Regions from separate parts of the Geobacillus sp. FSL K6-3411 genome, predicted to be linked through region 1. Evidence: predicted binding sites of a transcription regulator. Region 1 holds the regulator's gene; each other region holds the start of a gene.
What was found. Region 1 encodes Rex, which represses fermentation and respiration genes when NADH is low (regulators of the CRP and FNR family bind a similar motif). Its sites were predicted from a motif close to TTGTGAAATATTTCACAA; they were not measured.
Positions count from the first base shown of each region.

Region 2: ric (iron-sulfur cluster repair di-iron protein) is a predicted target of Rex. The motif match lies at 2,624-2,641, and genes of this name have one in related genera.
Region 3: nsrR (nitric oxide-sensing transcriptional repressor NsrR) is a predicted target of Rex. The motif match lies at 1,455-1,472, and genes of this name have one in related genera.
Region 4: NSQ22_RS09695 (nitrate reductase subunit alpha) is a predicted target of Rex. The motif match lies at 2,243-2,260, and genes of this name have one in related genera.

Region 1 is NZ_CP150187.1:264,207-271,960, forward strand. Features, by position in the region: gene tsaD (tRNA (adenosine(37)-N6)-threonylcarbamoyltransferase complex transferase subunit TsaD) at 1-905, shown strand, start outside; gene NSQ22_RS01440 (hypothetical protein) at 942-1,250, shown strand; gene NSQ22_RS01445 (ABC-F family ATP-binding cassette domain-containing protein) at 1,247-3,178, opposite strand; gene moaC (cyclic pyranopterin monophosphate synthase MoaC) at 3,277-3,765, shown strand; gene NSQ22_RS01455 (redox-sensing transcriptional repressor Rex) at 3,781-4,422, shown strand; gene tatA (twin-arginine translocase TatA/TatE family subunit) at 4,438-4,590, shown strand; gene tatC (twin-arginine translocase subunit TatC) at 4,611-5,354, shown strand; gene NSQ22_RS01470 (DUF4305 domain-containing protein) at 5,416-5,595, opposite strand; gene NSQ22_RS01475 (type II CAAX endopeptidase family protein) at 5,592-6,326, opposite strand; gene groES (co-chaperone GroES) at 6,673-6,957, shown strand; gene groL (chaperonin GroEL) at 7,060-7,754, shown strand, end outside.
Region 2 is NZ_CP150187.1:815,624-823,377, forward strand. Features, by position in the region: gene modB (molybdate ABC transporter permease subunit) at 10-672, shown strand; gene moaA (GTP 3',8-cyclase MoaA) at 727-1,752, shown strand; gene ric (iron-sulfur cluster repair di-iron protein) at 1,854-2,561, opposite strand; gene NSQ22_RS04145 (methyl-accepting chemotaxis protein) at 2,850-3,806, shown strand; gene glp (gephyrin-like molybdotransferase Glp) at 3,856-5,115, shown strand; gene mobB (molybdopterin-guanine dinucleotide biosynthesis protein B) at 5,112-5,612, shown strand; gene NSQ22_RS04160 (molybdenum cofactor biosynthesis protein MoaE) at 5,609-6,076, shown strand; gene moaD (molybdopterin converting factor subunit 1) at 6,073-6,303, shown strand; gene NSQ22_RS04170 (YwiC-like family protein) at 6,309-7,037, shown strand; gene NSQ22_RS04175 (Crp/Fnr family transcriptional regulator) at 7,488-7,754, opposite strand, start outside.
Region 3 is NZ_CP150187.1:1,804,340-1,812,093, reverse strand. Features, by position in the region: gene speE (polyamine aminopropyltransferase) at 1-197, opposite strand, end outside; gene NSQ22_RS09240 (hypothetical protein) at 278-430, opposite strand; gene NSQ22_RS09235 (hypothetical protein) at 655-849, opposite strand; gene nsrR (nitric oxide-sensing transcriptional repressor NsrR) at 944-1,390, opposite strand; gene hmpA (NO-inducible flavohemoprotein) at 1,561-2,796, shown strand; gene purU (formyltetrahydrofolate deformylase) at 2,958-3,860, shown strand; gene NSQ22_RS09215 (helix-turn-helix transcriptional regulator) at 3,980-4,354, shown strand; gene NSQ22_RS09210 (MoxR family ATPase) at 4,486-5,361, shown strand; gene NSQ22_RS09205 (hypothetical protein) at 5,372-7,282, shown strand; gene NSQ22_RS09200 (oligoribonuclease) at 7,302-7,754, shown strand, end outside.
Region 4 is NZ_CP150187.1:1,890,630-1,898,383, reverse strand. Features, by position in the region: gene NSQ22_RS09695 (nitrate reductase subunit alpha) at 1-2,181, opposite strand, end outside; gene NSQ22_RS09690 (metal-dependent hydrolase) at 2,354-2,857, shown strand; gene NSQ22_RS09685 (alpha/beta fold hydrolase) at 2,933-3,682, shown strand; gene NSQ22_RS09680 (tetratricopeptide repeat protein) at 4,075-7,754, shown strand, end outside.

The sequences.
Region 1 (7,754 bases):
TGGAAAGCCATCGTCGATTTGGTGGTGTCGTGCCGGAGATCGCTTCGCGCCATCATGTCGAGCAAATTACGCTTGTGATTGAGGAAGCAATGCAACGAGCCGGGGTATCGTTTTCCAACCTTGATGCCGTGGCCGTGACAGCGGGGCCGGGCCTTGTTGGGGCGCTCCTTGTCGGAGTGAATGCGGCGAAAGCGCTGGCGTTTGCCCATGGGTTGCCGCTTGTCGGGGTGCATCATATTGCTGGCCATATTTACGCCAATCAGCTAGTGGCTGAGATGAAGTTTCCGTTATTAGCGCTTGTCGTTTCGGGCGGGCATACGGAGCTTATCTACATGGAAGAACACGGGAAGTTTACAGTGATTGGCGAAACGCGCGATGATGCCGCCGGTGAGGCGTATGATAAGGTGGCGCGGGCTTTGGGTCTTCCGTATCCAGGGGGACCGCATATCGACCGATTAGCTCATGAGGGCGAACCAGTCATTGATTTGCCGCGGGCGTGGCTTGAGGAAGGATCATATGATTTTAGTTTCAGCGGCTTAAAATCGGCGGTGCTCAATACGCTTCATAACGCAAAACAGCGCGGTGAGGAGATTGACCCGAAACACATGGCTGCGAGTTTTCAAGAGAGTGTTGTCGATGTGCTGGTGACCAAAACGGTGCAGGCGGCGAAACAGTACCGCGTTCGGCAAGTGCTGCTGGCCGGTGGGGTGGCGGCCAACCGCGGGCTGCGGTCCGCGCTACAAGACAAAATGAAGGAGCTTCCGGGCGTTGAGCTCGTTATTCCACCGTTGTCGTTATGCACCGATAATGCGGCGATGATCGCTGCAGCAGGAACAGTGCTGTATTGGCAAGGCAAGCGGTCTGATTTGGCTCTCAACGCCAATCCGGGCTTGCCGCTTGTTTAGTGTAAGAAGGGAAATAAAGAGGGGAAGACAGGGCGGTTGCTTGCAGCAGGCGAGCAAACCGCCTTTTTTGTTTGTGGGAACAAGCTTCGGCTGCTTGCGGCGAAAAGGGACTGTGTATATTTTTATCCACAGGTTGTGGACAATGTGGAAAAGATGAGAAAACACCATAAATATAAGGAGAATAAATACACAACGGTTTTTGCACAAAAAAAGAATTTTTTTGTGGATAATGTGGAAAAGTTGGTGAATAACTTATATTTCATAGGTGTGATTGTGAATTGTTTTGTGGATAATGTGACTAACTTAAAAACAGCCCGCCAAAATAACGGGCGGGCTATCGGTTAGAGTGAAGAGTAAAGCTGTTCCCATTCAGCCAATAACTTTTCGACTTGCCGTTTTCGTTCCTCGTTTTCTTGCGATAACCGTTGTACTGTTTCATAATCGCCATAAATGGACGGATCACATAGCTGTTGTTCCACTTCAGCGATTTGCGCCTCAAGTGTTTCGATCTCGGCCTCGATTTCATCTAGACGGCGCTGGCGCTGGCGCTGCCGTTTTTTCTCTTCCTTTTCTTGCTTATAAGCGGATTTGCTCGATTCGTTGCTATCCTGCGTTTTGTCAGGACGGGCGTCAAGGCGCTCCAATTCGCACATCTCCGCTTTTTTGGCGATGTAGTAATCGTAGTCACCTAAATATTCGGTGAGGCCATCGCTCGATAGCTCAAACAGCTTTGTCGCAATCCGGTTAATGAAGTAGCGGTCGTGGGAGACGAACAAAATGGTGCCTGGATAGTCGATGAGCGCTTGCTCGAGCACCTGTTTGCTATCGAGATCCAAATGGTTGGTTGGCTCGTCCAAAATAAGAACGTTCGCTTTTTGGAGCATCAGTTTGGCGAGCGCTAGACGCGCTTTTTCCCCACCGCTTAACGCCGAGACTGGTTTTAAAACGTCATCTCCGGAAAACAAAAAGTTACCGAGCACGGTACGGATTTCCTTCTCGGTTTTATCTGGGTAGTCGTCCCATAGCTCATCCAGCACTCGTTTATTCGATGACAATTCGGCCTGATTTTGATCATAATAGCCGATTTGGACGTTTGAGCCGTAGCGAAGCTTTCCCGCTTGGACAGGAAGCCGCTGCGCGACCGCCTTTAGCAATGTTGATTTACCGATGCCGTTCGGTCCGACTAAGGCGACGCTTTCTCCTCGCGTGATGCGAAAGCTGATTTGGCGGATGACAGGTGTTCCTTCGCCGTAACCAACGGCTAGTTCCTCAGCGGTGAGTACTTCATGGCCGCTCGGCCGTTCAATTGTAAAGGAAAAGGATGCCGATTTTCCATCGCCAGTGGGGCGTTCAAGCCGTTCCATTTTTTCTAGTTGTTTTCGACGGCTTTGCGCGCGTTTGGTCGTCGAGGCACGGGCGATGTTGCGCTGGATAAAGTCTTGCAGCCGGGCGATTTCTTCTTGCTGTTTCTCATATCGTTTTAATTCTTGTTCATACTGTTCGGCCCGCTGCTCCAAATAGCGGCTGTAGTTGCCTGTATACCGCTTGAGCTTCGTGTTGGATAGCTCGTATACTTCCGTGACGACTTTATCCAAAAAATAGCGATCATGGGAAACGAGCAGGACGGCACCGGGGTACGCCTGCAAGTATTGTTCCAACCAGGAGAGTGTTTCAAGATCCAAATGGTTGGTCGGCTCGTCCAAAATCAACAAATCTGGCTTAGACAATAGAAGCTTCCCGAGAGCGAGACGTGTCCGCTGCCCACCGCTTAATGAGGAGATAAGCGTTGTTTTATAATCATAGGAAGAAAACTGCAGACCGTGTAAGACCGAACGGATGTCGGCTTCATATTGATAGCCGCCCTGTTCTTTATATTGTTCTTGTAGTTCGTCATACGCTTTGAGTATTTTTTCATAGCGGGCAGGGTCAGCGAGTACATCCGGGTCACCAAGTTGGGAGCCGAGTGCTGCTAGCTGCTTTTCGATGGCTAGAAGTGGCGCGAACACTTCGAGCATCTCGTCCCAAATAGAGCGCGACGAGTCAAGCCCGCTATTTTGTGCCAAATAGCCAATCTTAATATGACTAGGCTTGATGATTTCGCCGCTGTCATAAGAAAGTTCTCCGGCGATGATTTTTAACAATGTCGATTTTCCTGCGCCGTTGCGGCCGACGAGGGCGATTCGGTCACGGGATTGTACTTCTAGTTTTATATTCGATAAAATAAGGTCAGCGCCAAAATATTTCGTGAGCTGGTGCACTTGCAAAATGATCATGTCGTTTCACCTCTCGGAATAGTTTAACGTATGTCGCCAAAACGGTCAAAGACAGATAAACAAAAATCGTGTATAGTGTATAATTGGAGGAGATTGTTTTGTCGTCGTTTACTCATTTCAATGAGCAAGGCCGCGCGAAAATGGTCGATATTACGAACAAGGAAGATACGGTGCGGGTCGCAGTGGCAAAAACGAGCGTCACCGTCAGCGAAGAGATTTATGAAAAAATGACAAACAACGCCATCGAGAAAGGTGACGTGTTGGCAGTGGCCCAAGTGGCCGGGGTGATGGCAGCGAAAAAAACAGCCGATCTCATTCCGATGTGCCATCCGCTCATGTTAAAAGGTGTCGATATCGCATTTTCATGGGAAAACGAAGCGGATGCATATAAACTCGTCATCACCGCAACAGTGAAAACGAAAGGGAGCACAGGGGTGGAAATGGAAGCGCTGACGGCCGCCTCGGTATGTGCGTTGACGGTGTATGATATGTGTAAAGCACTTGATAAAGGGATGATCATCGGTCCGACGTATTTGGTCGAGAAAACGGGCGGAAAGTCCGGCCATTATCGACGGAAAACCGATTAGCTGGGGGATGAAATGATGAGTAACGAACAACCGAAAATTCCGCAAGCAACCGCGAAGCGGCTGCCGCTGTACTACCGGTTTTTGAAGAATTTGCATGCGTCAGGAAAACAGCGTGTGTCCTCCGCCGAATTAAGCGAGGCGGTCAAAGTCGATCCGGCGACCATCCGCCGCGATTTCTCGTATTTTGGCGCGCTCGGCAAAAAAGGGTATGGGTATAATGTCAATTATTTGTTGTCATTTTTCCGTCGGACGCTTGAAGAGGATGAAGTGACGGAAGTCGCCTTGTTCGGTGTCGGAAATTTAGGTACGGCCTTTTTAAACTACAATTTTTCCAAAAACAACAATACAAAAATCGTGATGGCGTTTGATGTTGATGAACAGAAAGTGGGGACGACCGTCGGCGGCGTGCCGGTTTACCATCTCGATGAACTTGAGGAGCGGCTTTGCGGAAACATTCCGGTCGCCATTTTAACTGTGCCAGCCGTCGCGGCTCAAGCGCTGACTGACCGCCTTGTCACCCAAGGGATTAAAGGCATTTTAAACTTCACTCCGGCACGGCTGAATGTGCCGAAACATATTCGCGTTCATCATATCGATTTAGCCATTGAATTGCAGTCGCTCGTCTACTTTCTGAGAAACTATCCATTGCCATCATAAAGGAGAGAATAAAGCGTGAAATACATTTTGATTGTCCTTGTGATTTTGTTGCTGTTTGGCACGAAAAAATTGCCGGAGCTAGGACGGTCGGTCGGCCAGTCGTTGCGCGAGTTTAAAGACGCGACGAAAGGGCTGACTGATGACGAGGAAAACAAAACTGACCGATGACAAGGCAGGATGGGGAAACGATGAACAACAAAGAAATGTCGGTGTATGAACATCTTGGTGAACTGCGGAAGCGGCTGATCATTGTACTCCTCTTTTTTGTCACGGCGCTCGTTGCCAGTTTCTTTTTTGCTGATGATGTCATTGTCTATTTGCAGCAAACGGCTGAGGCGAAGCAGTTGACGATGAACGCCTTCCGTCTCACTGATCCGATTAAGGTATATTTTCAGTTTGCCTTCGTGATCGCTGCTGTGCTGTCCGCCCCGGTGTTGCTGTACCAAATTTGGGCGTTTGTCAGCCCAGGATTGTATGAAAAAGAGCGGAAGGTGACACTCAGCTATATTCCGGCATCGATTTTTCTTTTTTTAGTTGGCGTCGGTTTTGCTTATTTTGTCTTGTTTCCGTTTGTCGTCCGGTTTATGAATGAGCTTGCTGATCGACTGGACATCCAACAAATGATTGGCATTAACGAATATTTTCAGTTTTTGCTCCATCTCGTGCTGCCGTTTGGTATCGTGTTTCAGCTGCCGATCGTCGTCCTGTTTTTCACCCGCTTAGGGCTCATTACGCCGCAGTTGCTTGTACGCATCCGCAAATACGCGTATTTGGCATTGCTGATTTTGGCGGCAGCCATTACACCGCCTGATGTGTTGTCGCAGGTAATCGTCATGATTCCGCTCACGCTTTTATACGAAGGAAGCATCTGGATCGCCAAAATTGGCTACCGAAAGGCGCAGTTGGCGGCGGAACAAGAAAGCAGTGAGTAAGATCGTGCACAGCAAAAAGAGAGTGGTTATACAGAAAAAACCCTCCCCCAATGGGAGGGTTTCAACGTTTTGGGGCGAAAAACAGGCGGAAGGCGGTGCCAAAATCAAAGGCGGCAAACGCCGCCAAGGCGATAGTCGAAACGTTCCAAACCGTTTCATGAGCGCTTTTGATCGCCAAATACGTAAACAATACACCTAGGATGAAATACGGCAGTGAAAACAGCCGCGGCCGGCTCGTCATAGCCACAACCTCCAAAGCGCTAGCGGCAGTCCAGCTTGGCGCATCATTTTTTCTAACTCATCAGCCAACAAGATTTGAACTACGATCACAAACGTATTCATCGTCACATGGGCGAAAATCGGCACTAAAATGCGGCCGGTTTTCGCATATAAAAAGGCGAACGTCAGTCCCATTGCCGTATACAACAGCAAATGTTCCGGTTCCATATGGGCAATGGCAAAAAGAAGCGAGCTCACGAGCGCGGCCGGCCAAAAGTGATATTTTTCATAAAGAGAGCCAAAAATGATTTTGCGAAAAACAATCTCTTCCAAAATCGGGCCGATAATAGAAGCAACGATGACTAATAGCGGCGTCAAGCGGATGATATCAATGATTTGCCTTGTGTTTTCCGAACCCGGTTCAATGCCGAGCAACCGCCATTCAATATTGGCGGCGATGCTTTGGGCGATAAGTGCCAAAAAGACGCCAGAGATTGCCCACATCGATGACGAAGCGAGGGGAAGCTGTCGCATCCCTCGTTCATCGCGGACGCCGCGAAGCAGCCATAAAATGATGATTAAAGCCGCTAGAAAGCTGATGACCGCCCAATACCCGGAAGCAATCTTGGCGGCTTCGATAGGGCTTTTTGCGCTTTGGCCGATGCCGAGAGCATGCAGAAGCGGCACACCGATAAAGGAGGATAGCTGCATGGCGATGTATGTGATGATGACATACCAGTAATGGCGTTTCAAATCCTCTTACCCCTTTATTCAAATATATCCGTATTGTAACACATGTTTGGTGAAATGATAAGAAAAGCGCGTCAATGGAAGTTGATGCAGTCAACATAAAAAATGTCGAGTGCTGTTTATCGGTTTTGGAAATGTGCAATAATGAAAACGGGTTTCATGCCGGCGGATCCTAGGGTTAACAGCTGTTCAACTCATGTATTCTTTTTTCTCGGAAAAACAGTTATTTTTTTGTATTTCCTACTTGCAAAACTGAGAGAAGTTCATTAATATTATAAGTGTGTTAGCACTCGATAGTAACGAGTGCTAATAAGAACGGCGAAAACTATCGTTAAGGAGGTCGTTTCCCGTGTTGAAGCCATTAGGCGATCGCATTGTCATTGAAGTCGTGGAAACAGAAGAAAAAACGGCTAGCGGTATCGTGTTGCCGGATACGGCCAAAGAAAAACCGCAAGAAGGCCGCGTTGTAGCTGTTGGCACAGGCCGTGTGCTTGATAACGGTCAACGCGTTGCGCCGGAAGTTGAAGTCGGCGACCGTATCATTTTCTCGAAATACGCCGGCACGGAAGTTAAATACGACGGCAAAGAATACTTAATTTTGCGTGAAAGCGACATTTTAGCTGTCATCGGCTAATATATGCGTTTATGACATAGATATTCCAAAAACATACTTACTATTTCATACTTAATCTTTCTAGTATGCGGTTTCACTAATTTATAAGGAGGTAACGGGGTAATGGCAAAAGAAATTAAGTTCAGCGAAGAAGCGCGCCGTGCGATGTTGCGCGGGGTGGACAAACTCGCAGACGCAGTAAAAGTCACATTAGGTCCGAAAGGCCGCAACGTCGTATTGGAGAAAAAATTCGGTTCTCCGCTCATCACGAACGACGGGGTAACGATTGCGAAAGAAATCGAGCTTGAAGACCCGTTTGAAAACATGGGTGCGAAATTGGTCGCTGAAGTCGCTAGCAAAACAAACGACATCGCTGGGGACGGAACGACAACGGCTACTGTATTAGCGCAAGCAATGATCCGTGAAGGGTTGAAAAACGTTGCTGCTGGCGCCAATCCGATGGGCATCCGTCGCGGGATTGAAAAAGCAGTGGCTGTTGCTGTAGAAGAATTAAAAGCTATCTCGAAACCGATCAAAGGAAAAGAGTCGATCGCCCAAGTTGCTGCGATCTCGGCTGCTGACGAAGAAGTCGGTCAATTGATCGCTGAAGCGATGGAGCGCGTCGGCAACGACGGCGTCATCACCCTCGAAGAGTCGAAAGGTTTCACGACAGAACTCGACGTTGTCGAAGGAATGCAATTCGACCGCGGTTACGTTTCGCCGTACATGATTACGGATACGGAAAAAATGGAAGCTGTTCTTGAAAATCCGTACATCTTAATTACGGATAAAAAAGTATCGAACATTCAAGAGCTGTT
Region 2 (7,754 bases), 550 kb from region 1:
GGTTGATTCATGACAGCGTTTTGGTCACCAGTTTGGTTATCGATAAAAGTATCGCTTCTCGCCGGCTTGATTGTCGCGGTCTTAGGGACAGCGGCAGCGAGATGGATGGCGCGCCGTCGGTTTCGCGGCAAGACAGTGGTGGAGACGGTATTTATGCTGCCGTTGGTGCTGCCGCCGTCGGTCGTCGGTTTTTTGCTCGTCGTCTTGTTTGGCCGACATAGCCCCATTGGCCAATGGATAGAATCGTCGTTTCACACCACTATACTGTTTACGCCCGGCGCGGCGGTGATGGCCGCCGTGGTTGTGTCATTCCCGCTCATGTATCAGGCGGCCAAAACCGGGCTTGAAGCGGTCGATCCAACCATTGAAGGGGCGGCGCGCATCGATGGGGCGAATGAGCGCCAAGTCTTTTGGCATATTTCGCTGCCGCTTGCCAGACACGCGTTATTATCCGGGGCGGTGCTGTCGTTTGCACGCAGCCTTGGGGAGTTTGGCGCAACGCTCATGTTTGCTGGCAATATTCCGGGAAAAACGCAAACGATCCCGACTGCCGTCTACATGGCCATGGAATCGGGAAGGATGGAGTTAGCATGGGCATGGGTAGCGGTCACGATTGGATTGTCATTTAGTTTATTGGTCTTTGCGACGAAACTTGGTCGTTTACGGGAATAAAAAAAGCCGCCTGACAACATCGTGCGGCGAACGAAACAGAAAGGAGGGAGCGCGATGAGCGAGCGCAACCGGACGGACGTCATGGATCGCCTGTCTCGCCCGCTTCGCGATTTGCGGTTATCGGTGATCGACCAATGCAACTTTCGCTGCATCTATTGCATGCCGGCCGAAGTGTTCGGGCCGAATTTTCGCTTTTTGGCGGAAGGCGAGCTGTTGACGGTCGAGGAAATGGCGCTTCTATCGGAATGTTTTGTTGAGCTTGGCGTCGAAAAAATCCGCCTGACAGGGGGCGAACCGCTCTTAAGGCGTGATTTGGACGCGCTTGTTGCCCGGCTGTCTGCGATTCCCGGCCTGCGCGATATCGGCTTGACGACCAACGGTGTTCATTTAGTGAAATGGGCGCAGCGGTTGAAAGAAGCCGGGTTGAAGCGCGTCAACGTCAGCTTGGATGCGTTAGATGATGATATTTTCCGCAAAATGAACGGCATCGGCGTCGGCGTCGCTCCTGTGTTAAAAGGCATTGAAGCCGCCCGGGCGGCGGGACTCGGCGTCAAAGTGAACATGGTCGTCAAAAAAGGGTGGAACGACTCGCAAATCGTGCCGATGGCGTCGTATTTTAAAGACTTAGGCATTCCGCTCCGCTTGATTGAATTTATGGACGTCGGCACGACCAACGGCTGGGATTACTCCCATGTCGTGACGAAAAAAGAGATGTATGAGCAAATCAACGCCATGCATCCGCTCGAACCGATCGAAAAAGCGTATTTCGGCGAGGTGGCGAGCCGCTACCGCTACGTCGGCACGGAGGTGGAAGTCGGTTTCATCGCCTCAGTGACGGAAACGTTTTGTCGAAGCTGCACAAGAGCGCGCATTTCTGCAGACGGGAAGCTGTATACGTGTTTGTTTGCCTCGAAAGGCGTGTCGTTGAAAGACAAACTGCGCGCTGGGGCAACGAAAGAGGAACTGAAGTCGTTAATCACCGCGGTTTGGAACCAGCGGACAGACCGCTATTCAGAAGAACGGACGGAAGAAACGGCGAAACAACGGGTGAAAATTGAAATGTCGTATATTGGGGGGTAACAAAGAAGCGGGGCTGCTCTTTCCATCGAAGAAGCAGCCCTGCTTTTTATCGCTCGACGCGCCTGCCTTTACCTTAGAAATGGGGGAATGGTTTGGCTTGCTTACGCCTTCACCGCTGCCAACACGCGCGGGAAGAGGACGTTGTTTTCTAAATGGATGTGGGTAAACAAATCTTCTTCGAGTGCCGCGAGTCGGCTGTAAACGAGCCGATATGTGCCGCACGCGTCTTCCGGCGGGGTGAAGTCGTTTGTGATTTCGCGAATTTCTTTGATCAAATCGCCGGCCGCGTCATGTTCATTGACGAGTTCGCGAACGGCCCGCTCGACCGCCTCTCGGTTTTCCGGCGATGGGTTGTCGGCAAATTGTAAAATGAGCGGAAAAGCTCCTGTTTCTTCTTTAATCAAGTGTTGCTCAAGCTCCATTTTTAACTCATGGAACAGTTTATGCACGCGAGAAAGGTGCGGGTGGTGCATGCCGTGTACGCGCAATACTTTTGTGACATATGGGCTGAGCTGCGGCAGTTCTTCGTTCAAATAGCGGTGGTGTGTGCTGACGATATGATCGACCAAGTCGGTCAGCGGCGCTTCGCCCCAGTTTCCAGTCGGCTTGTTTTGTGCCTCTGCATAAAGGGCGTTCAGCTCGCGAAGGAGCGCTTCGCCATCAAGTCCGCGCTCTTCAATGGCTTCTTTTAACGGGCGCTGTCCGCCGCAGCAAAAATCAATGCGTCGTGCTTTAAATAAGTCGGCTGCTTTCGGAAATTGCGTAACAATATCACCAATCAACGATTGTTCGGTAAAACGCTGTTCCATTTCGGATCCCTCCATTGATCAAATCGTTACAGTTTCAGCATAACGTGTTTGCCGCTAAGGTGTTGTGATGGATCTCACATATACGAAAAAAAGTGGACAGTGATGCGTGTGATAAACATCACAACAGCCTTCTTCTTCTTTATCGTACAATAAAGAAAAGCGGACTTTTGCTGACTGCTTATGGAAGGAAGTGTCCGCTTCATAATCGAAAGAATACATGCTCAGTAGGTAACATACAACATTTTGACAAAAGAATGAGTTCCATAAACAGAAAAAGGGGAGACGGGTATGTGGCCGTTGGTGAAAGGACGGCAGTGGGAGGAGGAAAAAGCAAAACTAGAGCAGCAAATCGCCGAGATGAAAGACCAGCTCACTAGACAGAAGGAATCGATTCACGAGACGGTGGCCGGCTTGCTCGGGGAGTTGCAGGAAATCGTTCATCAACATGAGGTGGTCAACGGACAACATCATGAATTAGGCCGACTCGTTGACCGAACGAAAGAAAAAGTCGATAATGTCAGTATGCTCAGCAAGTCATCATACGCGATCTCCGACCGTCTGTGCGAACAAGGAAACTCATTGGCGGAGACAGCTGGCCAGATGGTCGCGGCAGCAAAAGAAGGCATCCGCATGTCAGGGGAAATGGAGAAGGCGATGGGGCAGCTCGGCAGCGAGATGGAGGCGACGTCGGCCGCAATGTATCGGTTGCGCGGCCGTTCGCAAGAGATTGAACAAATTGTGAAAGTGATTAAAGAAATCGCTGGACAGACAAATTTGATTGCATTAAATGCCTCGATCGAAGCCGCCCGTGCCGGGGAGCATGGAAAAGGGTTTTCCGTCGTCGCTGCTGAAGTGAGAAAGTTGGCTGAGCATACGGCGGACAGCACGGAAACGATTCATCAGTTAACCGATGCCGTGCAGCAGGAAATTGAGCGGTCGCTAGAGCAGACGGAAGCTATTTCGTCTCTGATCGAAACGGTTGTCCAAATGAGCATCCATACAGCTCGCAAATGGTCGGCGATGATGGAGCTGATCGATCAAGTCGAAAATCGGGCCAAGGACGTGCTAAACTATATTCAAGAACAATACCGCTATGCGGATGAAGTGATGCAAGAGCTCGAACAATCGGCCTCTTTGTTCAGCGAAACGCGGGAGATGATTTTGCGACATATTGCCGATGCGAGTGTCGTTGATGAAAAGTTGGCAGAAGGCATAAAACAGCTGCAACAATGGCAACAACGTTAAAAGAATGATATCGTTGCCGCCAGCCGTATGATCGAAAGGAGAGAGAGACATGGTCGAAAGACGAACCCCGATTCCCGTAGCGGAAGCGATCAATCGGGTGATGTGCTATGCCGGGGTGGGGGAAGAGGAAACGGTGCCGCTTCGGCAGTCGTATGGCCGCTATTTGGCGGAAGATTTGTGCGCCGACCATGACGTGCCACCGTTTGACCGCTCCCCGTATGACGGATTTGCCATTCGCGCCGCTGATTCGCAAGAGGCGGGGCTGAACCATCCAGTAGAGTTTGAGGTGATTGAGGCAATCGGCGCCGGACAAGTCGCCACCAAGACGGTCGGTCCGTTTCAAGCGGTGCGTCTAATGACTGGGGCACAAATTCCGAATGGATGCGATGCGGTCGTCATGTTGGAGCTGACCAAACAGTATGAACGGGATGGAAAAACGTATATGTCGATTAAGCGCCCGTTCCGCCCAGGAGACAACATCTCGTTTCAAGGGGAGGACGCAAAAAAAGGGACGCCGCTTGTCAAAAAAGGAACGCGCATCAATCCGGGAGTGGCGGCGCTGTTGGCGACGTTCGGCTATGCCGAAGTGAAGGTGGCGAAAAAACCGCGGATCGGATTGTTTGCGACCGGCAGCGAGCTGCTTGATGTCTCTGAACCGCTCGTTCCAGGGAAAATCCGTAACAGCAACGCCTACATGATTGAGGCACAGGCACTAAAAAGCGGCGCTGAGCTGATCTATTTTGGCCAGCTGGCCGATGACCTTGACGCATGCTTTCACGCCGTGCGCGAGGCGCTCGACCAAGTGGACATGCTCATTACGACCGGGGGCGTCTCGGTCGGCGATTACGACTATTTGCCCGCCATTTACGAGCGGCTTCAGGCGAACGTTTTGTTTAACAAAATCGCCATGCGCCCGGGAAGCGTGACGACCGTCGCCGAGTGGAATGGCAAGCTGCTGTTTGGGCTATCTGGCAACCCATCGGCATGCTATGTCGGCTATGAACTGTTTGTCCGCCCGGTCGTGCGGACGCGCTTGTTTTCTACCAAGCCGTATTTGAAGAAAGTGAAAGCGACGCTTGGCGCCGATTTTCCAAAGCCGAATCCGTTCACCCGCTTCGTGCGCAGCCGCGTCGAAGCGATCGATGGGCGACTCATCGTCAAACCGGTCGGCATGGATAAGTCGAACATCGTCACCTCGCTCGCGGCGGCCAACGCCTTGATGGTGCTGCCAGGCGGGACGAGAGGGTTCGCTAAGGATGACGAAGTGGACGTATGGCTGCTCGATGATGACGAGGGATCGAGCGAATGAATGTCTGGCAAGTTGTCGGCTATAAACATACGGGCAAGACAACGCTCGTCGAAAAATGGGTGGCGGCCGCTGTCCGGGAAGGATGGCGCGTCGGGACGGTGAAGCATCATGGCCATGGCGGCGAGCCTGCACGGCCGGAAGGCGTCGATTCCGTCCGTCATGAGCGGGCTGGGGCGGTGGCGACAGCGGTGGAAGGGGACGGGCTGTTGCAGCTGCACCTCCGCCGACCGTTGTGGCGGTTGGATGATGTTTTGGCGCTTTATGCTCCGCTTCGGCTGGACCTCGTGCTGGTCGAAGGATATAAGCAGGCGCCGCATCCGAAAGTGGTGCTTGTGCGCTCCGAGGAAGATTGGGCGTCGCTTCAGCACCTCGCCAACATCCGCGCCGTCATCGCTTGGGAACCGCTCTCTCGACCGTTGCCGCACCCGGTGTTTTCGATGGCTGATGATGCCCGATATATCCCATGGTTAATGAATGAGGTGAGAATGCGGACATGACCGAATCGTTATTTTCTATCACGTCCGAGCCGATTTCGGTCGAGGCTGTGATGAAAAAAGTGATGCGTCCGGAAGCGGGAGCTGTTGCTGTGTTTGCCGGCACGGTGCGCGAATGGACGAACGGCAAGCGGACGCTCTTTTTACAATATGAAGCGTACGTGTCGATGGCAGAGAAAATGCTGGCGCAAATCGGGGCGGAAATCGCGGAAAAATGGCCAGGAGCGAAAACAGCGATTACCCACCGGATCGGACGCCTCGAGATCGGCGATATCGCCGTCGTCATCGCGGTTTCCTCGCCGCATCGTGCGGAAGCGTATGAAGCGAACCGCTACGCCATCGAACGGATCAAACAAATTGTGCCGATTTGGAAAAAAGAACAATGGGAAGATGGCAGCGCATGGATTGGCGATCAACTGGAAACAAAAGCATATCCGTCCGGAAAACCGGAGGTGAATGAACCATGATCCGTCTCTTGTTTTTTGCTCATTTGGGTGAACAAGTGGGCGAGCGGCAAGTAACATGGCCGCACGTCCCAGAAACGGTAGGGAAGCTGAAAGAAGAAGTGGAAGCGCGTTACAGCTTATCGCTTGAGCGTGTCATGACAGCGGTCAATGAGGAGTATGCGCACGATGATGCACCGCTTCAAACGGGCGACACAGTTGCCTTTATTCCACCAGTGAGCGGGGGGTGAGAGCGATGGCGAACAAAAGCAAATGGGTGATGCCAAAGCAACATGGCGCTTGGGCGATGCTCATCATCCCGTTTTGGCTCGGCGCCTACGCCGGTGGGGTTTCGTGGATTCACGTGCCGTTGTTTATTGCTTGGCTTGCGCTCTATTTGGCGACATACCCGCTGTTGATGGCAGTCAAAACGAAACGAAAAGAGCCGTACGTACCCGCTGCCATCCGCTATGGCGCCATCGCGGCGCCGGCGCTTGCCGTTTCCCTTTGGCAACGGCCGTCCCTTGTTTTCTTCGGATTGGCGATGATCCCGTTTTTCCTAGTAAACACCTATTATAGCCGGAAAAAGAACGAACGCGCTTTCTGGAATGATGTCGCGGCCATCGGGGCGTTTTGTATCGGTGGCCTAGGTGCCTTTTATGTTGGGCGTGGGGAGTTGACGTTAGAAGCGTTCGAATTGGCTGTGTTTTCCTTCCTCTTTTTCATCGGCAGCACGTTCTATGTCAAAACGATGATTCGTGAAAAGAAAAACGAGCGGTACAAATGGCTGTCATGGGGCTATCACGCCTTGTTGGTTGCCGGTTTGATCGCCACCGGCGAGACGTTTGCCGTTTTGGCTTACGCGCCGAGCGTCGTCCGTGCTGTATACTTATACGGCAAAGCGCTGCCGATCATGAAACTAGGAATCTTGGAAATCGCCAACGCGGCATACTTTTTCATCGCGATGATCGTTCTCTATTCTTGAGTGAGCTCCCCAAATGAGAGACAGCAACGACCATTTGGAGGTTTTTCTTTTCGTTAAGAGACGCAACTCTCAGCACGCTTTGTCTTGTCTGGTCATTGATTGGGTGAGAACAATCATTTTTTCAGTAAAAGAACAGGTAAGAAGATACGAATGGATCAAAGAGGATGATAGAGTTGAGTTGGATATATATGAAAAAAGGGCATCGGGAAAAATCTTAGAAGTCATTCAAAACATGAGCAATTGAGGCGGTACGATGGGCGTTTGTTCAAAGGATTGTTCGATTAGGAAAAAATCAAACATCATGAAATAAATGCATGATAAAGAGGGTGTCTCAAAAGCGATGAGACACCCTTTCTCACTACGAACGACTTCGCGATTCTCTAGTCACGTTTTGTTAGGGGGGAGATGTTCTCTTGAGCCAGTCCTTGATTGTTAGCTGTCTCCTGCTCATCAGTCGATGCTGCACAGTTCGGGTGGACAGCCTTCGCAGGCAATTTCATCGCGCAAGTATTGCAAGTTGTGGACACGAATTTTTCCTTTTTGCACGGAGATGACGCCTTTTTTCCGCAAGTCACCGAGCATGCGGTTGACAACCTCGCGGGCGGTGCCGCAAAAGTTGGCGAGCTCTTGGTTGGTGAGCGGAATGTCGATCAAAATGCCATCTTCCTTCATGACGCCATAGCTGTTGCACAAACGGATGAGCGTCGAATAAAGCGC
Region 3 (7,754 bases), 1.5 Mb from region 1:
ACGCCGTCAAGAACAAGCATGCGTCCAAAATCGTACGAATCCAAAATCATAACATGCTGGTAATCGGACGGCTCGGCAAAGATTACTTCTTTGATGCGATAGCTGATTTTTAAATTGTCGCGGTCATCTTCGGTGAGCCAAAGCTCCCCATTGTCCAAATGCACATATGGTGGCAAAGCGTTTCCTTGGTGTTTCATTGTTACCTCCTTAGTCTTGCAGATTTTCTCACACCTTTCTAATCTTAATATATTATGCGAAATGTGGCAAACAAAGGGGATTATCGGCCGGTATCGGATGTGTTCATCCCACCGCCCATGTTCGATGATTGATTTCGTTTTTCCGGCTGCTCCTCGTTATGGCCGCCGCAGCTGGCGCAAAAGCTGAGCAATAACGTGCAAATGATAGCAAGCGGCATCCATCGTTTTCGCATCTTTCCCTTCTCCTTTCGTGTTCATCATCCACTAAAGCGCCAAGCGTGACCGCTATCTGGATAAGACCGCTTCTATTGTTCGTCGCAAAGTATAGATGACGCATATCATTTCCTGCTGGCACTAAACCCGGACCCATCGGTTTGTTACCTAGGATGCAGGGCATAGCCAGGAGCGGGAATGGACATCCCCTGTATGGGAGACCTGGCTTTGTTTTTTGTGCCTGCTAAGCAGCAGGCGGACTGTTTTTGCCTCCGTATAGACGCGGGAAAGAATCACTTTCGCATGGAGCGGTCGGCCAATAATCGGATAACAAACGATAAACATCTCGGCGCATAAAAAACATCGTCTGCGACCGCTCAGCGAAGCTAAAAAGCACTGTCTGCAAGGCAACCATCGTGCGATCGTATGGGTATGACAATCACTTCTCCATCCCGTACGGCGATGCTATGCTTGCTTATAGTGTGCCTGTCAACAGGCAAAATAAAACTCCCCGGCATTCAGCCGGAGAGTGTTTATCCATCGCGCTGCTCCTTAAGCAAAGCACGAAGCGATGTGCGATTTTCCAGCAAATCGGCAAGCGTATACGTATCCAGAACACGCAAAAACGCCTCTAACGCCTCGCGAAGCACGAAACGGAGCCGGCACGCAGGCGTGAGGATGCATTCATTGCCGTGGGAAGCGAAGCATTCGACAAGCGACAAATTGTCTTCTGTCTCGCGAACGACCGCGCCAACGATGATTTCCTCAGGTCGTTTCGCCAAGCGAATTCCACCGTTGCGTCCACGGATCGTTTCGATGTAGCCAAGCTTGCCGAGCTCATGGACAATTTTGCTTAAATGATGCTCAGACAGCGAAAATACAGTGGAAATTTCCTTAATGTTGGTTTTTTCTCCTTCATCAAGCGTCCCTAAAAACAAGAGGACACGCAAAGCGTATTCGGTATAGCTTGTTAACTGCATATCCGTTCACAACCTTTTAAACATGGTCGATTCCAATTGTATCACATCCGCTTCATATGGGGAATTGTGAACAATTTGTTAAAGATGTATTTGAAATATTGCTTTTCATTATCGCTCATGATTGAATAAAAGATGTATTTTAAATACATGTTTTGTGAGGGGATGGAACAATGGCTACGAGCACAACTTTACATCCAAAAACGATCGAAATTGTCAAATCAACAGTGCCGGTATTGGAGAAGCATGGAGAACAGATTACAAAACGGTTTTATGAGCTCATGTTTTCCAATCATCCAGAGTTGCTGAACGTGTTTAACCATGCCCACCAAAAACAAGGGCGGCAGCCACGTGCTTTGGCTGCAGCAGTCTACGCAGCAGCGCGCTATATCGATCAGCTCGATGCCATCTTGCCGGTCGTACGGCAAATCGGCCATAAACACCGGAGTTTAGGCATCAAACCGGAACAATATCCGATCGTCGGAAAGCATTTGCTGTTGGCGATCAAAGACGTCCTTGGCGATGCCGCCACTGACGAAGTGATTGCCGCGTGGGCGGAAGCGTATGAAGTCATTGCTGACGTGTTCATTCAAGTCGAGCAGGAGCTCTACGATGAAGCAGCGGCCAAACGCGGCGGCTGGCGTGATTTTCGTCGCTTTGTCGTCGCCAAAAAAGTGAAAGAAAGCGACGTCATCACCTCGTTTTATCTCAAACCGGAAGACGGCGAAGCCATTAGCGACTATTTGCCAGGCCAATACGTCAGCGTAAAAATGTCAATACCAGGCGAAACGTACACACACATCCGGCAGTACAGCTTATCGGATGCACCAGGAAAAGGGTATTACCGCATCAGCGTCAAACGGGAAGCAGCGACGGCTGACAAACCGGCCGGCATTGTTTCGAATTACTTGCATGATCATATCCAAGAAGGGGATGTGCTTGAATTAAGCGCCCCAGCCGGTGACTTTACGCTTGATTTGGCAAAAGAAACGCCGGTCGTCTTCATTAGCGGCGGCGTTGGCATCACTCCGCTTTTGAGCATGGCAAATACGTTGGCCATTCGGCAGCCTAACCGCCCGGTTACGTTCCTGCAAGCTGCTCTCAATGGCCGCGTACAGGCGTTTGACCAAGAGTTGCAGACCTTAGCTAAAAATCCAGTATTTTCTTATCACATTTGTTACGAGTCGCCGTCAGATGAAGATCGAAAACACCCGCACTTCAGCAAAGAAGGGCGGATCGATTTGGAATGGATGCAAACGGTCATTCCGTCCAAAGACGCTGACTTTTACTTCTGTGGCCCTGTTCCGTTCATGAAAACGGTCTATCGCGCCCTGAAGCAATGGGGCGTGCCTGAGGAACGCATCCATTACGAATTTTTCGGTCCAGCCGGCGATTTAACAAAAGACTAATCAATGGCCGCTTATCAAAAAGGCATCTCCCAGATAGGGAGGTGCCTTTTGTTATAGAGAACATCCGCGCTTCCCTGTTGGCAAGTCCGCCAATTTTTTGTATGATGGAAACTAAATATCGCAAGAAACTAAATCATCGCAAGAAAAGGGAGAGAGAACGGATGACTACATTTCGCCAACATCGCTGGCAATCGTTTTTGCAAGGCTACGAGCAGCGGGCTCGGTTGCTGATTTCCTGCCCGGACCGCCCCGGCATCGTTGCGGCGGTGACTTCGTTTCTTTATGAACAGGGGGCCAATATTGTCGAATCAAGCCAATACTCGACCGATCCGGAAGGCGGGACGTTTTTCCTCCGCTTGGAGTTTGATTGCCCGAACATCGCGGGTCGGAAGGAAGAGATCGAAACGGCGTTTGCCCCCATTGCCGAGGAATTTAGCATGACTTGGCAGCTTCGACTGCATAATGAAATTCGACGGATCGCGATTTTCGTCTCAAAGGCTGAACATTGTTTGCTTGAGCTGCTTTGGCAATGGCAAGCGGGGGAACTGATCGCCGATATCGCCCTTGTCATCAGCAATCATCCCGATTTGTGCGATGTGGTCGAGCCGCTCGGGATTCCGTATGTGCACATTCCGGTGACGAAAGAAACGAAAGCGGACGCGGAGGCTGAACAAATCCGCCTGCTTCACGACTATCGGATCGATACGATTGTGCTCGCCCGCTACATGCAAATTTTATCGCCTGCATTTGTCGCTGAATTTCCAGGGCGAATCATCAACATTCATCATTCGTTCTTGCCGGCGTTTATCGGCGCACGGCCGTATGAGCGGGCTTATGAGCGCGGCGTCAAGCTGATCGGCGCCACATCCCATTATGTCACCGATGATTTGGACGAAGGACCGATCATTGAACAAGATGTTGCCCGTGTTGACCATCGCCATCATCCCGACGATTTAAAACGGATCGGCCGCTTGATCGAAAAGACGGTGCTCGCTCGGGCGCTGAGATGGCATTTGGAAGACCGAGTCATCATTCATGGCAACAAAACCATCGTTTTTTATTGAACATAGGCGGGAGAGGATTTTTCCTTTCCCGCATGGTATAATGAAAAGAAAACGGAATCAAACAGCCCTTTGCTCTCGGTTAGGTGAATGGAACATCAGGGAAAGGAGGAAAAAAATCGATGGGAGAGAAACGGACGCCAAGCGGTTTTCTGTTAAAACAACGTGCGTTTTTAAAATTGTATTTGATCACGTTAACGGAGCAGGAGCGGCTGTACGGACTGAAGTTGCTCGATGTATTGCGCCAAGAGTTTAAACCGCTCGGCTATCGTCCGAACCATTCAGAAGTGTACAAGGCGCTTCACGATTTAATCGAAGACGGCATTTTAAAGCAAGTGAAACAGAAAAAAGAAGGGATGAAGTACCAGGAAGTCGTGTATTATCGGTTTGCCGAGGGTGGGCAAGAAAAAGCGAAGCTGTATAAACGTCAGCTGAAAGCAGAGCTTGACCGGTGTGCGGCGCTCATCCGCAAAGCCATTGAGGACAACTATAGCTAGGGGCGCCCTTGTTTTTTCTTTTTATCCTATTTACATAATATAATTATGGTTTATTTGTTTTGTTTTGCGTCCTGACGGGCGATTTAGTAGAATGAGAGGGGAATATGGCAACAGAGAGGAAGGCACACCAAATGAGGACATGGCCCTTAGTTGTAACAAAAGAAATGGAAAAGCGAAAAGAGCAGTTCCGCCACGATCCGGATCAGGCGTTGATCGGAGCCGGCGGGTATACGGCCGAAGATGAGGCAATCATCCATGATGCGGCAGTCGCGCTTGCGCTTGGGAAAAATGTGCTCTTAAAAGGCCCAACCGGGTCGGGCAAAACGCGGCTTGCTGAAACATTGTCCGAACTGTTTGGACAGCCGATGCATAGCATCAACTGCTCCGTCGACCTAGACGCCGAAGCGCTGCTCGGGTTTAAGACGATCGTGCACCGCGGCGGTCAGGCAGTCATCGATTACGTTCCTGGCCCGGTCATTCAGGCGATGACAAAAGGTCATTTATTGTATATTGATGAAATCAACATGGCTAAACCAGAAACACTTCCGATTTTAAACAGCGTGCTTGATTACCGACGGCGGCTCACCAACCCGCTCACTGGAGAGGTTGTGCAGGCGAAGTCGACGTTTGGCGTCATTGCGGCCATCAATGAAGGCTATATCGGCACTGTGCCGCTCAATGAAGCATTAAAAAACCGTTTTGTCGTCATCGATGTGCCGTACGTGCAAGGAGCGACGTTAAAATCGGTGCTATTGGCGCAAACTACATTAACGGATGAGGCGTTGATCGACCGTTTCGTTTCTCTATCAGCAGATTTGCTGACACAAGTGAGAAACGGGCAAGTCGCTGAAGAAGCCGCCTCGGTGCGCGCGTTGCTCGATGCATGTGATTTGGCGGCGTATATGCCGCCGTTGCGCGCGATTGAACGAAGCATTGTCGATAAGCTAGACGACGAACGCGAACGCGCTGCTGTGCGCAACATTGCTGAAACATGGTTTGACGAGTAGGAGGCGGCGCATGGAACGGTTTATGATGTTCAACGACCGGCCAATTGATTCGTTTTTGGTCATGCAGCTTTCCGATCTCGCTCAAACGCTTGCCCGCGACCGTCGTTGGACGGTGGAGTTTGCCGCCCATTCCGGCGTGCATTTGGCTAAGCAGACGATATATGTGAGTCAATTTTGGGATGTGTATCCATCCTCAGAGAAAGAGCAGGCGATGAAAAGCGATGTGGTCTTGCGGATGATCGGCACACGTCGGCATACCGATATAGCTGTTGTCCGCACCTTCCGGCAAACAGCGGAGGCACAGCCGCTCTCTAAACTGTTAAAACAGTTGTTCTCCTTCGCTGAGGATCTCCGTTTGGAAACGATATGTGAGCGGGAGCGGCCAGGACTGAAACGATGGTTTCGCGCGCGCCGTCGTCTGTACCGCCAGTATTTCGCCCAGCAATGGCAGGCGAACCGGACGCGGGGAGCCTTCACTGATCAGTTTTTGGCGGCCATGTACTTGCGGCTGACCAACAATTCGCCGCTTGATGACGTCCCGCTCGCTCCGATGGCAGATGAAGCGGGACAAGCGCGCCTCGAGGCGCTATGGCCGCAGTTTTTTGACGTTTCATCGACAGCGGAAACGGCCCGTTGGACGCTGGCGATTGTAGAGCTGGTGGGAGACGTGCTATCTAATGACATGGTAAACAACTACACGTCGCTGCCGATCGTTGACGATGATGAAGATGAACGGAAGATGACGCTTCAAGATCTCAAGCGAACGGATCCGTTGGAAAATCGTGATACCTCGAATGATTCCACAAACAGTGAAGTACATCGGCAAGTGTTGTCGACCTGGCACCGGGAAACGAGCCGAACGGGCGGGAATGTTCTTCGGTTTGAGCTTGAACGCGGCACCCGCACCGGGATGCTTAGCGACGGGGCGCGGCCGGGAGAAGACGGCGATCAGGCGCTCGCCATCGTCCAAGGAACGTCGCGGCCGACGAATCGAAATGAATATGGACCCGAAGCGCAAGCCTCCTTTGACGATCATCCACCCGCCGGAAGCAGTGCCTTGTATGGTGAGGCGAACCGTCAAGCTGAGCTTGTTCTTCTTCCTTCATCGCCGCCAAGCCCGATCCATCTCCAGCAATACCGAACTAAGCAGACGGCGGTAGCCCCGTACCGGAAACGGCTTGTGCGGGTGATGGAGCAATGGCTTGAGCATCAACGCAGCGCTTGGCGCACCAACTTGCCCGCCGGGAGGCTGCGTAAGCAGTTGATACCGTTTTTCACCGATGAGCGGCCGCGTTTGTTTTACAAAAAAGGCGAGCCGGCGCGGCGGTTTGATGCAGTGTTTGGGTTATTGGTTGACTGTTCCGCTTCCATGCATGACAAAATAGAAGAGACGAAAACCGGTCTTGTTCTTTGTCATGAGGCACTGAAAACGTTGCGGGTTCCGCATGCCATTGTTGGATTTTGGGAAGATGCGAACGAGGCGACCGCCTCTCGACAACCAAACTATATGCAAATAGCTGTGTCATTTCGTCAGTCATTGGAGCCATCAAGCGGCCCGGCGATCATGCAGCTTGAGCCGCGCGAAGACAATCGCGATGGACTGGCCATTCGTTGGATGACAGAGCAGCTCCTCCGTCGCTCGGAAACGCAAAAAGTGTTGCTTGTTTTCTCCGATGGCGAGCCGGCTGCTTATGGCTATGAACAAAACGGCATCATTGATACGCATGAAGCGGTTGCCGAAGCGCGCCGCCACGGCATCGAAGTTGTCAACCTCTTTTTAGGACGTGGGGCGGATGACGAATCGACGCGGCGGACGATCGAAAACATTTACGGCCGTTTTCGCGTCTTTGTGCCGCATGTCAGTGAACTGACGGACCGGCTGATTCCGCTTTTGAAAACGTGGTTGCAAAAAAGCTTGTAACAAAAAAGGATGGGAAGCGATGATTAAATTATTTACCGACAGCGATTTAGACGGCATCGGCTGCGGACTGCTTGCGAAGCTGGCGTTTACGGAAGTCAACATTTCGTTTTGCTCCTATCGGAATCTAGATGAGCGAGTCACCCAGTTTCTGCAAAGCGAAGAAGCAGACAACGCCATGCTGTTTATCACCGACTTGGCCGTCGGCAAAGACGTCGAAGAACAGCTCGCCGAACGGGCCAAGCGCGGCGGTCACGTGCAAGTCATCGATCACCACGTGACGGCACTTCATTTCAATGACTACCCGTGGGGCTGGGTCGTACCGGCTGATGATGACGGCAAAAAAACGTCCGCGACCTCGCTCTTTTACGACTATCTCGTGCGTGAAGGGAAACTAGCACCAAGCGACTCATTAGCAACGTTCGTCGAGCTCGTCCGCCAATACGATACATGGGAATGGGAAGAAAACGGGAAT
Region 4 (7,754 bases), 1.6 Mb from region 1:
AAGCAAATGTTTTAAGAAATATTCATGCCCTTTGCCGGAGCTTGAGATTAAGTTAGCGCGCCAAACGATCAAGTTGCGCGGGAAGTTCGCTTCATGATCCGGATCTTCGATAGCAAACTGCAATTCTTTATTTTTCAGCTGTTTCGCGACATAGGCGCCGATCTCTTCCGGCGTGCGAGCTCCATGGCTTACTGCTTCGTTATACAGCTCGATGCCATTTTTGTTAAACGTCGGGTACGACGGCAGCCAGCCGAGCCGGGCGGCCAAAACATTGTAATCGCCAGGGTGCGAATAGCGCGCTTTTTTAGCCAACGGCGAGATGAGTTCATCGATTGGCCGCTCTTCATAGCGCCATTGGTCAGTCGCAAAGTAGAAGAACGACGTGCCGTTTTGCAATTTTGCCGGTCCAACCCAGTCGCGAGCGGTGGCGATCGTCTGCCATCCTTCCGCTGGGCGCAGTTTCTCTTGCCCGACGTAATGGGCCCAACCGCCGCCGTTGACCCCTTGGGCGCCGACGAACAAGACAAGGTTCAGCACAGCGCGATAAATCGTATCCGAGTTAAACCAATGGTTAATGCCAGCACCGACGATGATCATCGACCGGCCGTTCGTGTCGATCGCATTGTCAGCAAACTCGCGGGCGATTTTCACGACAAGTTCGCGCTTGACGCCGGTGATGGCTTCTTGCCATGCCGGGGTGAACGGCACATCGTCATCGTACGAACGGGCGACTGTGCCGCCGATGCCGCGGTCGATGCCATAGTTGGCCAAAATCAAGTCATAGACGGTCGTGACGTAAACGTCTCCCGTTACGGTTTGCACTTTTTTCACTGGAACCGCGCGTTCGATCGTTTTTCCGCCGTCAGCGGTGAAATATGGAAGCTGAATCGAGATGACTTCATCTTCGCTCCCTAAAAACGACAGGCGTGGCTCAAGCGGCTGTTCTGTTTCCTCATCAACAAGACGCAAGTTCCATTTTCCTTTGTCTTCCCAGCGCGTGCCGATCGTTCCGTTCGGCACGGCAAACGAGTCGGTGTTCTCGTCGTAGATAACCGGCTTCCATTCAGCATTTTCGGTATGTTTGCCAAGATCTTTGGCCAACAAGAAGCGGCCGGCCGTCCATGCACCGCCGTCTTGTTTTAAAGTGACGATAAACGGAAAATCGGTGTACGTTTTTGCATATTGTTCAAAGTACGGGATAGTCCGTTTGACATAATATTCGTTTAAAATGACGTGCCCCATTGCCATAGCCAAAGCGCCGTCCGTTCCTTGTTTCACCGACAGCCAATCATCGGCAAATTTCGTCGACTCGGCGTAATCAGGGCTGACGGACACAACTTTCGTGCCGCGGTAGCGCACTTCAGCTAAAAAGTGAGCGTCCGGCGTCCGGGTGAGCGGGACATTTGAGCCCCACGTGATGATGTAACCGGCATTGTACCAGTCGCTTGATTCCGGCACGTCCGTTTGATCGCCCCAAATTTGCGGCGATGCCGGCGGCAAATCGGCGTACCAATCATAGAAGCTTAACATCGGTCCGCCCATCAGTTGCATAAACCGTGACCCAGCGGCATGACTGACCATCGACATCGCTGGGATCGGAGAGAAGCCGACATTGCGATCTGGGCCGTATTTTACGACCGTATATAATAAGGAAGCAGCGACAAGCGTCAATGCTTCGTCCCAGCTGACGCGCACGAATCCACCTTTCCCGCGCGCCTGTTTGTAGCGCTTTGCTTTTTCCCGGTCTTCGACGATGCTTTTCCACGCTTTTAGCGGATTGTTTGGGTAATAGGTAAGCGCCTCACGCCACATGTCAAGCAAGATGCCGCGAACATACGGGTATTTGACGCGCAGCGGGCTGTACATATACCATGAGAAGCTCGCGCCGCGCGGGCAGCCGCGTGGTTCAAAGTCTGGCATATCCGGTCCGGTCGACGGATAGTCGAGCTGCTGTCCTTCCCACGTGACAATGCCGTTTTTGACGTAAATGTTCCAACTGCATGACCCAGTACAGTTGACGCCATGAGTTGAACGGACGACTTTGTCGTGCTGCCAGCGTCGGCGGTATGCATCTTCCCAGGCGCGGTCGCCGTAGGTTACTTCGCTATGTCCATCGGCTTGACGCTCGATCGGACGAATATATTTGAAACGGTTAGCGAGTGGAGATCGTCTTCGCTTCATTTTGTTCACTCCTTAATTAGCGTTTTGTACTTTTAACTATAGCCATGATGTCAATAACGCGATGTTAATTTTGTCACATTTGGTCGCATTGTCACAAATTCGTCAAAGAAGCGAACAAATATTCTTTGTTATGGTATAATGGGAAAAACAAGGAAGTTTGAGGGGATGTTCGTTGCGGTATTCGAGTCATGTGATCGTTTCATTATGCCTCGGGGCGTCGGTATCCACGTATACGGCGCTTCCGTTTACTGCTGCCTATACGGCTGGTCTTGTCATCGGCAGCCTTCTTCCTGATATTGACGAGCCGTCGTCGTATGTCGGACGCCGTTCGTTTGGCGTCGCAAGTAAAGTCAAAGAAGCATTTGGCCATCGTGGCATGACGCATTCGTTCATCGTCTGGGGCGTGCTTGCTGCCCTCGTGTGGCGCGACTCATCGTCGCCGTTCGCCGCCGGGATCGTGCTTGGCTATTTGTTTCATATTATTGAAGACTTTTTTTCTGTCCAAGGGGTGCCTTTGTTTTGGCCGTTTTCTTCGAAGCGGTGGAAAGTGCCGCTTTATCGGACGGGAAAAGGGATGGAAAAAGTGTTGGTTTACGCTGCCTTAACCGGCTTCGTTTATTTCGTGGCCAACGGATTGTTCCGCGAGTGGTGGCAATCGATTTTATTCATTTGGTGAGAGGTTGAAAAAGGAAATGGAGATGGGGGCGGCGAATGTATATGGATGAAAAAGACAGATAAGGGAGAGGACACGATGAAAGAACGATATCCTGTACTTCCCGGCGCAGAGCCGTTTTACGCTGAAAACGGGCCGGTCGGGGTGCTGTTGTCGCACGGGTTCACGGGCACGCCACACAGCATGCGTCCGCTTGCTGAAGCGTATGCCCAAGCCGGTTATACCGTTTGCTTGCCGCGCTTAAAGGGGCATGGGACGCACTACGAAGACATGGAACGAACGACGTTCCACGATTGGATTGCCTCGGTCGAGGAAGGATATGAATGGCTGAAACAACGATGCCAAACCATTTTTGTCACCGGGCTGTCGATGGGTGGGACGCTCACGCTTTATTTGGCGGAACAGCACCCGGAGATTTGCGGCATCGTACCGATTAACGCCGCTGTCGATATTCCGGCCATCGCCGCTGGGATGACGGGTGGGGGCGAGGTGCCGAGGTATCTTGACTCGATCGGTTCAGATTTGAAAAATCCAGATGTGAAAGAATTATCATACGAGAAAACGCCAACTGCATCGCTCCTTCAGCTGGCTCAATTGATGGAGCATGTGAAAGAAGAGCTTGGACGCATTACGTGCCCGGCGTTGATTTTCGTTTCCGATGAAGACCATGTTGTGCCGCCTGGGAATGCCGATATCATTTTTCAAGGCGTTCAATCGTCAGAGAAAGAGATCGTCCGTCTTCACAACAGCTACCATGTAGCAACATTAGATTATGATCAGCAAACGATTATCGAACGGTCACTTCAGTTTTTCGCCAAACATGCTTGAACGCTCTCCCGTCTACGCTCACGCTGAGAAGGGGAGATCTTTTCCGTTCGCGATGATGCATGTGTCTGCTTGCGACCCATTCTGTCGAAAACAGGGTGGGTCATTTCTTGTTTCTTTGTCGTTATTTTTCTAAAAAAATATATGGTTGTTTTAGGTGGCTTGTTCTAAACTTATTACTAAAGTAGAAGGGGAAGAGAGAAGAACAAGATGGCTTCTTATCCTCTATTTTCTCTTATTTCGAAGAACAATGTGCGCAGGTAGGATCATGTATTTGTTCGAAACATCAGCGGTTTCAATGATATCGATTGACATTCATCTCCTACCGCCCGCAACCTACATATTCCTTAAGGAGGCAGCTTTTTGCCGGAACATGATAAAGGAGTTTTTGTTGCATGAACCATATTGAACATATCGCATCGCTCGTTGAAGAAAAACGAATTGTAGACGCCCTCGCTGAAGTGCGGCCACAGTTAGAAAAGGTCGGATTGTTTGGATGGCGGTCACTGTTGGCGTCATGGGACAGCATCGAACCGTTCCGGGTGCTCATCCGGCTGTTTGATTATGCGCTTATGTACCGCCATAGCGGGCTTATCGCCCGCTACGTCCACCGCAAGTTGAACACATTGCAGACGTTGGCTTGGGTGTGTGATGAATGGCTTGAGAACCGCCGGCCACTTGATGTTGAAGAGGCGCTCCTACCGCGCCTTGCCAAAGCGCTTCAAGGCAAGACCGACGAGCCCGACGAAGCAATCGCCCGGGCGGCGTTTACGTTAGTGCGCGCCTTGTTGGATATGCGGCGAGTCGATGAGGCACGTGAATGGATGAATGTGGTCTCCCGTTATGAGACGGTGTCGATCCATGACAAATGGGGCTATTTTTATATCGAAACCGGCGACCGGAAGCGAGCGGAACAAGTGATCCGCTCCGGGCTGGACGACTCGGAGCGCGGCGATATGTGCTATTTGCTTCTGGCTGACCTGTATGCGCTTGATGGCTGTCATCACGAGGCGTTGGCCGTTCTTGAGGAAGGAAGACGGCGTTTCCCGCAAGTGTTGTCGTTTTACGCGGAACGCGTGCGCCGCTTGCGTGATGTGCGCGCCTACCGTGAGGCGCTCACGGCGATGGAAGAGCTTGACCGCTTGAATCCACTTCATATGCATCGCCGTTATTTCGCCCATGTGCGCGCAGAACTGTATTATCAGCTAGAGGAATGGGAGAAGCTTGAGTCGTTGGTGAGAGCCGAGCCGAGGCTTGAGAAAACGCCGTACGCCCGCGCGCTTGGGCGGCAAAGGGAGCGGGCGGTCGTGCTGCCGCTTGTTTCAGTTGTTCAAAAGCATAACTATTGTGTGCCGGCGAGTTTAGAAATGATGCTTCGCTTGCTCGGTTCTCCCCGGACGCAAGATGAAGTGGCGGAGCATATTTTTGATGTGCGTGGTTCTAAATTATCAACGACGGTTCATTATTTGGAGAAGCTCGGGTTTGTTTGCCGCTTTTTCATCGGTTCACCACCGCACTGGAAGCGGCTCATTGATGAAGGGATTCCAGTGCTCTTGAGCGTTGATTACGAGCAGTCGTCGCACGTACAAGTGTTGTTTGGCTATGATGAGCGGCTCGGGGCGTTTTACGTGCAAGATCCAAACGTATTCGAACCCTTTGTCGTTCCAGAAGAAGAGCTCGAAAAATGGTACGCCGGGACGCATTATTTGTCGATTGTTGCGCTTCCCCGGGAAAAAGTTGCCCTTGCTGCGGAGCTTCCTATTGAGGAAGACCGTTATTTCCGGGAACTGCATGCCTTTGCGGAAAAGATGGATGAAGATGAACAGGCGTATTTCGATGCGTTTGTTGCTTTTTTGCGCCAGCATGAGCATATTCCGTACACATGGCTATATACGGTCAAACATTTTGGCAGTGATGAGGCGAAGACGCTTGTGCTTGACTATGCTGAGCGGGTTTTGGAACGATATCCCGAGCATAACGATTTATTGCTAGTAACAGCGAAAGCTTATGTTTATATACAAGAAATGGAGCGGGCGGAACAGGCGCTGAAACAGGCAAAAGGAAAAAGGCAAAGCCCACTGTACCATTACTTGCGCGGACGCATTGCCTTTTTTATGAGCCGCTATGAAGAAGCGGTCCGCCATTTTCGCGCTTCGCTTCAGCTTGATCCGGATCAGCCGGAAGTGTGGAGCTACACGGCGCTCGCTTCGGCATATGCTGGCTATACTGAAAGGGGGCTGGTTTGTTCACGCATCGCTGTCCATTTGCACCCGGGCGATCTGTTTATCGAAACGAACCATGGCTTGTTGTTGTTCCACGCGAAGCGTTTGGCTGAAGCGCGCAAATGGTTTGATCACCTCGTGCGCCGCGAGCGGCGCGACGCTCATCTTTGGTATGAGCGCGCCCGCTGTGATCTGGAGCTTGGCCACCGGCGTAAGGCCGAGCGCGGCTTTCGTGTTGCCAAGGCGCTCGATCCGCGGGAGCCGTACCCGTATGTCATGCTTGCTGACTTGTATGATGACGATGGTAAACGGGAACAGGCGAAAGCAGTGCTCAAAGAAGGGCTCGCGGCCGCGGAACGGTTGGCGCCGCTTTACGTTCGACTCGGCGACGCTTATATGGACGAAGGGGAGGTGGAACAGGCCGCCTCATGCTACGAAAAAGCCATTCGTCACGATGACAACGACGTGTTTGCCCATCTTGGGCTGGCATCTGCCCTGATGGAGCGCGGAAACGTTGAAGCGGCGAAACGGCACGTGATGGAACAGCGCACTCGTTTTGCCGATGATAGCGAATATTGGCTAAACGCCGGCAAGTGGCTATTGGTCCATGGGGTTGCCAATGAGGCGGAGGGAAAACAACTGGCGCTCTCATGGCTTGAGAACGGGCTTCGCCTCGCCGAATTTGATATCGAAGAAGTGTACGAGTTTTACATTGACCAGCTGACAACGCCAGCTCTTCGAGAGCGCGGCCGGACGTTTTTGGAACAGCTCATTGCCGCTCGTCCCGGCCTAGCTCCGGCTCATTCGGCCCTCGGTGTCCTTTACGAGCGGCAAAGCCGGCCGTCCAAGGCGATGGCAGTTTATCGAAAAGCCGCTGCCATGGGCCATCCGCTTTCATTATACCGGTTGGCGGAGCTGTGCAGCGCCCTCGGCCGCTACGAAGAGGCAAAACAGCATTATGAATCGTGTTTGGATGCCGATCCGTCGTTTGCCTTTTGCCATTTTCGTCTGGCCGCGCTATACGAGATGGAAGGAAATGAAGAGCAGCAGCACGCGCATTTGCTTGAGGCGGTCCGGCTTGCCCCGCTGCGTGCAGATATCGAATCGTTAGCGGCGCTCCTCGAGCCATCTGTGTTGCTTCAAGCGTTAGCCGATGCCCGCCGTCTGGCCGGGGATGTATGGTATTATGACAGCCTCGGGTATGTATACGGGGCGCTTGGGCGCGAAGATCAAGAAAAGATGGCCGTCGAGAAAGCACTTGCTCTTGAGCCGGATCACCGTGAAGCGCTTCGCCATTACGCGAATGTGCTTCACCAAGAAGGCCGTACGAAAGAGGCGATCGAGTTATTCGAACGATTGATGATGCATCATCCTGACGATGAATCGTTGTATTCGGCATATGTCGCTCTTTTTCCGAAAACCATGCGCGGTTTAGGAAAGCTTCGCCATCGGTTGGAGCGGCTAACCATCGATCGTCAAGAAAAAAGTGTTGTTTATCGAAATGCGGCCGCCGCTCTCCTTCCGTATTTGGAAGGAGAGCGGAACGAAAACGAGGCGGGGGCGCGCTGGTGGACAAAAGCGAAACAATGGGTTGGAAGAGTTTCTGTGCTTTCGATCGCCATGGATTTGTATGAGGAAGCGATCCGTCTCGACCGCGGCCATCACGAAGCCTATGGGCAGCTCGCCCGCCTTTATGCGGCTGCCGAGCTGGAGGGCGATGCTGTCAAAATGTGGCGCAAAGCGCTTGCTAACGTTTGGGATCCTTCGTTGGCGCGTGAATTTGTAGAATACTTATTGGCGGCTGATGATGTTCGAAAACGGCAAGAAGCACAGTCATGGCTTGATCGATTGCT